Linked DNA regions of Chlorogloeopsis sp. ULAP01. The protein of the gene in region 1 binds, or shares a complex with, the protein of each later gene. Links are inferred from orthologs where the notes say so. Each region holds a gene or a part of one and is shown in the gene's direction. Other genes may lie near its edges.

What was found.
Region 2: the proteins of mrdA (region 1) and rodA are in contact, whole or in part, in a crystal structure (PDB 6PL5), measured with the Thermus thermophilus proteins. The link is inferred for Chlorogloeopsis sp. ULAP01 from one-to-one orthologs. Residues at the interface, in WP_223903432.1 of Thermus thermophilus: Arg4, Ile5, His6, Leu8, Ala9, Phe12, Ala15, Leu16, Leu19, Gly20, Arg22, Ala23, Trp24, Leu26, Gln27, Val28, Tyr31, Tyr34, Leu36, Leu43, Thr45, Asp47, Lys156, Gln157, Gly158, Ser160, Val184, Leu201, Glu202; in WP_223903423.1 of Thermus thermophilus: Phe161, Val165, Phe168, Val169, Leu172, Pro198, Tyr199, Glu202, Tyr211, Arg212, Asp213, Gln220, Val221, Gln223, Ser224, Ile226, Ala227, Ile228, Gly229, Ser230, Gly266, Phe267, Val270, Leu274, Tyr277, Gly278, Leu281, Phe285, Leu289, Arg297.

The regions. Positions count from the first base shown.
Region 1 is NZ_JAUDRH010000007.1:24,441-30,366, reverse strand. The notes cover bases 1,738-4,620. They hold mrdA (penicillin-binding protein 2), read left to right. Parts: upstream 1,738-2,211; coding sequence 2,212-4,029; downstream 4,030-4,620. Outside these bases: QUB80_RS14985 (ABC transporter substrate-binding protein), read right to left, coding at 1-394; QUB80_RS14980 (ABC transporter ATP-binding protein), read right to left, coding at 401-1,528; QUB80_RS14965 (VOC family protein), read left to right, coding at 5,192-5,587. UniProt on the Escherichia coli protein: Catalyzes cross-linking of the peptidoglycan cell wall. Responsible for the determination of the rod shape of the cell. Is probably required for lateral peptidoglycan synthesis and maintenance of the correct diameter during lateral and centripetal growth.
Region 2 is NZ_JAUDRH010000007.1:286,107-288,923, reverse strand. It holds rodA (rod shape-determining protein RodA), read left to right. Parts: upstream 1-657; coding sequence 658-1,977; downstream 1,978-2,817. Other genes in the region: QUB80_RS16105 (HAS-barrel domain-containing protein), read left to right, coding at 2,374-2,817; QUB80_RS16110 (NAD(P)H dehydrogenase subunit NdhS), read left to right, coding at 2,089-2,286; QUB80_RS16120 (Mrp/NBP35 family ATP-binding protein), read left to right, coding at 1-512. UniProt on the Escherichia coli protein: Peptidoglycan polymerase that is essential for cell wall elongation. Also required for the maintenance of the rod cell shape. Functions probably in conjunction with the penicillin-binding protein 2 (mrdA).

The DNA.
Region 1 (5,926 bases):
ATGTAGGATTTTGAAATTGAGGAAATAAATTATCTAAACCAGTTAAGAGTTGATGATTTAGTTGTGTCAATAATTCCTTTTCCACCATTTTCTGCACCATATAGTCAGATGGATAAACCACGCTGTAAGAGCCTCCACCTCCAGCTTGGAGTTTAGCCAACATCACTTCATTGGAATCATATAAATCTGCAATTATTTTAATCCCAGTTTGAGTGGTAAAAGTTTTTAATAATTCTTGGTTTGTATATTGTGTCCAAGTATAAATATCAAGTTGATCCCGTGAACCTCTATTAGTAGAAGAAGCTCGCACATCAGCAAGTCTCCAACCACAGCCTGCTAAAGATAAGCCAGAAAGTGCTGCTGTAACTTGTAAAAATTGCCGTCTGTTAGTCATTTAACTTTAGGGACTAATAGCTAAACAATCTGTTTCATTCCACCAAGCATAAATAGGTGTATCAGAATCTGGTAGAGAGCCAAAAGTATTAGGCTGCATCACGGTAATACGCACACCTTTTTTCATTTCGACCACATAGTTAATATGGGTTCCTAAATACATAACATTAATAAGTCGTCCTTCAAAGCAGTTATTCTGTGTACTTGGTCTATAAAGTGTAAGCTGAATTTTTTCTGGACGAACGCTGACTGCCACTGTTTGTGATAATTCAACAGGTGTATCAGTAGCGCGAGAAACGGTAATTTTAAGTCCTGTTTTGGTTAAAACTTGAATGTGAGAAGGGTATACTTCTATAACTTCACCCTCAAATAAATTTGTATCGCCGATAAAATCAGCAACAAAAGCTGTTTGAGGTTTTTCGTAAATCTCGCTGGGTGTGCCAATTTGCTCAATTTTGCCATGATTCATGACGGCAATGCGATCGCTCAATGATAGAGCTTCCTCTTGATCGTGAGTAACCATAATAAAAGTTACACCCAGTTCTTTGTGTAGATTTGATAGTTCTACCTGCATTTCTTTACGCAGCTTTAGATCTAAGGCTCCCAAAGGTTCATCTAACAGCAAGACAGCAGGACGATTGACTAACGCCCGCGCCAATGCCACTCGCTGCTGTTGCCCACCAGAAAGCTGACACGGTAAGCGCGATCGCAAGCCTTCCATTTTCACCAGTTTTAAAGCTTCTTTAACTCTGCTTTCGATTTCAGCTTTACGTATTTTTTTTAACCGCAATCCAAAAGCGATATTATCCCATACATTTAAGTGGTTAAACAGCGCGTAACTTTGAAATACAGTATTAACTGGTCGGCGGTAAGGAGGAACGTTAGTCATGGACTGACCTTGGATCAAAACTTTACCAGCATCAGCCCTTTCAAATCCACCGATTAAACGCAGTGTGGTAGTCTTACCACAACCGGACGGGCCAAGGATACTGAAAAATTCTCCTTGTCTAACATCCAAGTCTATTCCGTGTACGGCTGGCTCTTGATTAAAAAACTTAAAAACGTTACGCAGTTCTACATCAAGGGTGTCAAAACTCATTACTTCCCCCTGATTTTGCGTCAAGCTAGAGGCCATAGTCCTAAATGAAGAAAACTATATAGTTTTACGTATTGTTACAAAAAATGTAGTTTGTTAAGCAGACTACACACCAGACTTGGGTACATTTTATCTGGTAAGACAACATTATTTATTAGACATATACTTTCGTAGGTTTTTAGCTTTCAATTTATGCACCTTATGCACCAAATGAGCGTAATTGTATACAGGTAATCATAGTATCCAAATTATCTTTTGTCTTATATTTTTATGAAAATCATCTCAATAGTAAGATAAAAATGATACAAGCAATTTAAGCAAAATCACTAAAATAACTGTTCTCACCAAGACATATCATCGGTCGGATGGGTGTCGAAAAGGCATATGACAAAGCTATGGATGTAGATCTGAGTTTCGCAGGTGTTCAGATCCCCAATTTTTTAAAAAGTCGGGGATCTATAACCTCTGATAATTTACGTGAGGTGAAAATAACTAACTAGGTGAAGAAGGCTAACAAGCCTGTTAAACAAGCAGTCTAATTTTCCGTAACCAAAAAAATTAATATAGTTGATTGGCTTGGCTACTTACCTAAAACTAGGTTTATCATATACCACAAGTAAGTTCGTAGCTCTGCACTAACTGAGTTTTTTGCTTCATACAGTTACCTAACTAGTATCTTAGTATACATAATTGTGTCAATACTTTAAATAATTATTTGTTGTATGCCATCATTACAAATTCCTCTACTTAGCAATTCCAAAGAAAAGCGTACCGTTGGACGAAATTCACAATCTGTATTTTTAATTTTATTTACCCTACTTTTGACAAGCGGTATTCTGGGACGTTTAGTATATTTGCAAATTATCCAAGGCTCAACCCATCGACAACAAGCAGAGTCGAACCGAATTCGGCTGTTGCTCAAGCAACCAGAACGAGGTAACGTTTTTGACCGCAATGGTAAACTCTTAGCAACGACTCGCTATCCTCATTCCGTATATTTGTGGCCAATGGCTCATAAGAAACAATCTTGGTCGCAAATAAGTATACGCTTATCTCAAATTCTGGGTATGTCTCTAGAAGAAATTGAAAATAAGCTAAAAGAGGCAGGCCCAAACGCTTCTAGTCTTGTGCGAATTAAGCGCGACTTGGAGCTAGAAGAAATTACCGCTTTAAAGGAATATGAAAATGAACTTGACGATGTGGAAGTACATACGGAAGCTGTTCGTTACTATCCACACGGGAAGGAATTTGCTCATGTCCTTGGTTATACGCGCGAACTAACAGCCGAACAGTTAAAAGAGAAAAAAGACAAAGGCTACCGCCTTGGAGATGTCATCGGTCAGATGGGAATTGAAAAGGCATTTGAAAATGTGCTACGGGGTGAATGGGGTGGTCAGCAGGTAGAAGTTGATAGTAATGGTCGTCCACTGCGAATTTTGGGAGAGAAACAGGCACAACCCGGTGATGATATCCGCTTGACCATAGATTGGAATGTGCAAATGGCTGCCGAAAAAGCTCTCGCGCAGCGCAACGGTACAATTATTGCCATGAATCCGCAGAATGGGGCAATTTTAGCGATGGTATCTCACCCCACATTTGACCCTAATGTTTTCTCAAAGCAAAGAGCTTCTCAGAAAGAATTGCAACAAATTCTATTAGGTGCAGATCACCCGTTACTCAATCGCGCTCTGCAAGCCTATCCTCCAGCTAGTACTTTCAAAATTGTTACTACTACAGCCGGACTAGAGTCGGGGAAATTTTCGCCGCAGACAGTACTACAAACCTACGGTTCCCTTAGCTTTGGAGGTTATCGTTTTAATGAGTGGAATCACGCCGGATTTGGTGCGTTAGGATTTGCACGGGCGATCGCCATGAGTAGTGATACTTTTTTCTACCAAGTCGGTGCGAGAGTAGGTGGTTCCACTTTAATCAATTGGACTCGTAAGTATGGTTTCGGCAAGAAAACTGGGTTTGAATTCGCTTCAGAAGAATCAAAAGGTTTTGTTCCAGATGAAGCATGGAAGCGAAAAGCGTGGAAAATACCTTGGACTGTTGGCGATTCAGTAAATATGTCAATCGGTCAAGGAGCACTACTAACTACACCACTGCAAGTCGCGGTTATGTTTGCTGTACCTGCTAATGGTGGCTACCGAGTTCAACCGCATTTACTTAAAGATAATGAACAAGCAAAATCATGGCGCGAGCCGATTGATATGAAACCATCAACCGCCAAAATTCTCCGCGAAGGATTGCGGAAAGTGGTCTCAGAAGGCACAGGTAGAGCTTTAAATGTGCCATCACTTCCTCCTGTAGCAGGCAAAACCGGAACAGCTGAAGCATGGAAACGTAATGGGATCAAAGCCAATCATGCTTGGTTTGGAGGTTATGCTCCCGCCGATAATCCCGAAATTTTGGTTGTAGCGTTTGCAGAACATTCTGGTGGTGGTGGTGGTAGCGTTGCCGGACCAATGGCGTTAAAAGTAATGGAAGAGTATTTTCACAAGAAGTATCCAGGAAAGTATAAGAAACCAGAACCTTAAAAACTAAGTAGAAGGCAGTCCCAATCAAACAAGTTTCACAAGCCTTGCATGAAAAACCTCACCCCGTCCTGTCGGACACCCCTCTTTTTAGCAAGGAGAGGGGCAGGGGGTGAGGTGACTTTCAAGTCAGAGGGCAGAAGGTGAAGAAGCCTTGAAGGTGAGAGTCTCAACTACTCAAAACCCCAATTATCACATCGCAGGTAGGAAATATCCTCTGCAATTTTTTGCTAATGCTTGCAATACAAACTCATAACGACTATGATTTAATATATATAGATTTGGATAAAAACCCTAGATATGGAAAGCCTTGTTATCGGTGCGATCGCTAGTTTAGGTGCAGGACTTGCCACAGTAGTTGGTGCTTTGCCAATTTTGCTACCAATTAATCTCACGCAGCGAGTGCAAGGAATAATGCTGGGGTTTGGTGGGGGAGTGATGTTAGCAGCGACATCGTTCTCATTGATTGTACCGGGAACTGAGGCAGCAATTGCTCAAGGAACATCAAAACCTATTGCTGCTTTAATTATTGTTGCTGGTATGCTTTTGGGTGGGGTATTTTTGCAAATAGTACATCGCCTATTACCCCACGAACATTTTTTCAAGGGGAAAGAAAATCACCGTGGTAAAAACCTAAAGCGAATTTGGCTATTTATTGCCGCAATTACTATTCACAACTTTCCGGAAGGATTAGCTGTGGGAGTAAATTTTGGTAACAACAATATTACCGACGGAATTCCTGTCGCTTTAGGTATAGGCTTGCAAAATATACCAGAAGGTTTAGTAGTAGCACTATCTTTAGTGAGCGAGCAATATTCAGCAGCTTATGCGTTGTAGATTTCCCTGCTGACAGGATTAGTTGAACCAATTGGCGGTTTGATTGGTGCGGGAGTAGTAAGTATTGCTAACTTTATTTTGCCTTGGGCGATGGCATTTGCAGCAGGAGCAATGTTATTTGTCATTAGTGATGAAATCATCCCCGAATCTCATCGCAAAGGATTAGAAAAAGAAGGAACTATTGGTGTGATGTTGGGCTTTGTAGTCATGATGTTTCTGGATGTCTCGCTAGGGTAATAAGTTAGTTGTTAGTCGTTAATAGTTAATGGCAATTAGCTATTAGCCATTAACCATTAGCCATTCTCTATTTTTAAAATAAGGAGTAGATATGAATTTTATTCGCTTTGAACATATTAATCTTAGTTGCAAAAATATTAACGACAGCAAGAAGTTTTACCAAACTTTATTTCCTGATTGGGATGTACGTGCTGATGGTATATTTGACGGCAGATACTGGATGCACTTAGGTAACAATCAATTTTATCTTGCCTTGAATGATGAGATTGAGCAAGAACGCGTCCATACTGCTTATGAAAATATCGGCATCAACCACGTTGGTTTTGTTATTAAAGATGGTGATGCAATGAAAAAAACACTTGAAGATGCAGGTATTGAATATTACACAATGTCAGCACCAGAAACAAAATACAGAATATATGTCAACGATCCTGATGGTAACGAAATTGAACTCGTAGAATACAACCAGGATTACGCACTTAAATAATTAAATCGTAGGGTGTGTTACGGCTTTAGCCTAACGCACCTAAATAAAGATTACTAAACTACTAAACCAGAGAATCCGAACATGACAACACCAAAAATTGCAGTAGTAACAGGTGCAAATCGCGGTTTAGGATTTGAAGCTTCTCGCCAATTGGCAAAAAAGGGATATCAAGTAATTCTTACTGAATTTATTAATCAGTGATTTGGACGGTTAGATGTATTGGTGAATAACGCAGGTATATATATTGATGAGCAAAGCGATCGCTTGGAGTGTTTTCGATGCTCAAATATATACACTGCGAGAAACAATGGAGACGAATGTTTACGGTGTATTGCATGT
Region 2 (2,817 bases), 260 kb from region 1 along the record:
AGCCAGTGATATGGCGAGGGCCGATGCTAAACGGGGTAATTCGTCAGTTTCTCTACCAAGTGGAATGGGGAGAATTAGATTATTTGATAGTAGATATGCCACCAGGAACGGGGGATGCTCAGTTAACATTGACACAAGCGGTGCCAATGGCGGGGGCTGTAATTGTAACTACACCCCAAACCGTAGCTTTGTTAGATTCTCGCAAGGGCTTACGGATGTTCCAACAGATGAATGTTTCCGTCTTAGGAATAATAGAAAACATGAGTTATTTTATTCCCCCAGATCTGCCGGATAAGCAGTATGACATTTTTGGTTCCGGTGGTGGCTCTAAAACAGCAACCGAGTTGGGAGTACCTTTGTTAGGATGTATACCATTAGAAATTTCCACCAGAATTGGTGGTGACAATGGTGTACCAATAGTTGTAGCCGATCCAAGTTCAGCCAGCGCTAAAGCTTTTAAAGCGATCGCTCAAACAATCGCAGGCAAAGTATCGGTTGCAGCTTTGGCATAGGGAATAAGGACTAGGGACAGGTGACTGGGGACTAGGAAGAATTTCTTTCCCAGTACCTAGTACCGAGTACCCAATCCCCGATACCCAGTACCCAGTCCCTAATCAATAAATTTAAAATCTAAAAGCTAAAGTCTAAAATTATCTAATGTTGTTAAAAAGGTCACGTTCCTGGCTTCCCCAGCTACGTTGGAAATACTGGTTAAAACCTTGGCAACAAGTAGACTGGTTGTTATTTTGTTTGCCAATCAGCTTAACCATATTTGGCGGTATCATGATCCGCAGTACGGAATTAAATCAAGGACTCACTGATTGGTGGTGGCACTGGCTGATTGGTGGAATTGGTTGTGCGATCGCGCTCATTTTAGCCCGCATCCGTTATGAAAATATGCTGCGATGGCACTGGGTTACCTACACTCTGATCAACATCAGCCTAATTGCAGTCATGCTGATCGGTCATAGTGCTAAAGGCGCACAAAGGTGGATTGGCTTCTTCGGTTTTAACGTTCAACCCTCAGAATTTGCCAAAATCGGGATAATTATCACCCTCGCAGCTTTATTACACAAGCGCACAGCTTCTAGCCTTGATAGTGTTTTCCGGGCTTTAGCAATCACTGCTGTTCCTTGGGGATTAGTCTTTTTGCAGCCAGACTTAGCAACTTCACTAGTATTTGGGGCGATCGTCTTGGGGATGTTGTATTGGGCAAATGCTAATCCCGGCTGGTTAATATTGCTGATTTCTCCAATTGTTGCTGCAATTTTATTTAGCATACCTTGGCCATTTGCGATCGCTTTCTCACAAGACCTAACTTTCGGTCCTTTGGGGTTAGTTTGGTCAATCGCTATGGGCATTGTTGGTTGGTGGACTCTCCCCTGGCGGCGATTTGGTCTTGGCACCATTGGGGCATGGGGTTTAAATATGTTGGGTGGAGAATTAGGACTTTTTGCTTGGAAGTATTTACTCAAAGATTATCAAAAAGACCGACTCACGTCATTTATCAACCCCAATGCCGATCCCCTCGGTTCTGCCTATCACCAAATCCAATCTCGGATTGCTATTGGTGCTGGTGAGTGGTGGGGATGGGGACTTTTTAAAGGCCCAATGACTCAGTTAAATTTTGTTCCTGAACAGCATACAGATTTTATTTTCTCTGCTGTCGGTGAAGAATTTGGTTTTATTGGGTGTTTACTCGTTTTACTGGTCTTTGGCTTACTTTGTCTGCGCCTATTGCATATTGCCCAAACTGCTAAAGACAACTTTGGCTCACTGTTAGCTATTGGTGTCTTATCTATGATTGTATTCCAGATGATAGTTAACATTGGTATGAATGTAGGTTTAGCCCCAGTAGCAGGCATTCCTCTTCCTTGGATGAGTTATGGGCGTTCTGCGATGTTGACAAATTTCATTGCCTTGGGAGTAGTAGAATCGGTGGCGAACTTTCGACAAAAACAGAAGTATTGGTCATAGTCAACAGTCATGATCATTGATAATTGACAAGCAACAAAGCACAAATTACCAATGACAAATCACTAGTCACAAGTATTAAGCTATTAACAGGAACGCTAGAAGGTACACATTATGATCCTGCCAGGAGCAACTGTTCGCGTCAAAAATCCGACAGATATCTATTATCGTTATGAAGGACTCGTGCAACGGGTTAGTGATGGCAAGGTTGCCGTACTGTTTGAAGGTGGTAACTGGGACAAACTAGTTTCCTTTCGCCTTTCGGAACTAGAAGTTGTAGAAACCACAGCAGGACGTAAAAAAGCAAAATAAATTAGTTCTTTGTCACTTGTCATTTGTCATTTGTTCTTTGCTAATGACTAATGACCAATGACTAGTGACTAATGATCCATAACTACTATGCGCCTCCCCCTACCACAATTTGATAGAGGCGATCGCCATCCTAACCACTTTGCAGAGGTGATCGAAACTTCTACTTGTGAATTTTTAGCCCAGTGCTTGGAACCAGAAGATTTAAGCTTTCCTCCCATGCCTCCCTTCGGTAGTTGGGTTTATTCTGTAGATGAAGAGTCTGGCAATCAAGTGTATGCTGTAGTGCATTATGCAACCACTATGCCCGTAGATTCCGTACACCGACCAGTCGCTCTGGGGTTATCTTTGCAGGAGTTGCGAGAGGAACAACCCCAAATTTTTGCTATGCTCAAAACTGAGTTTCGTGCAGTCATTGTGGGGTTTAAAACGGCTTCTGGGACTCAAGGTTTGAATAATAGGATGTACCAATATCTACCCCCTCGCCCTCCACAAATCCATCAACCAGTTTATCGCTGCGAACCAGAAGCGATC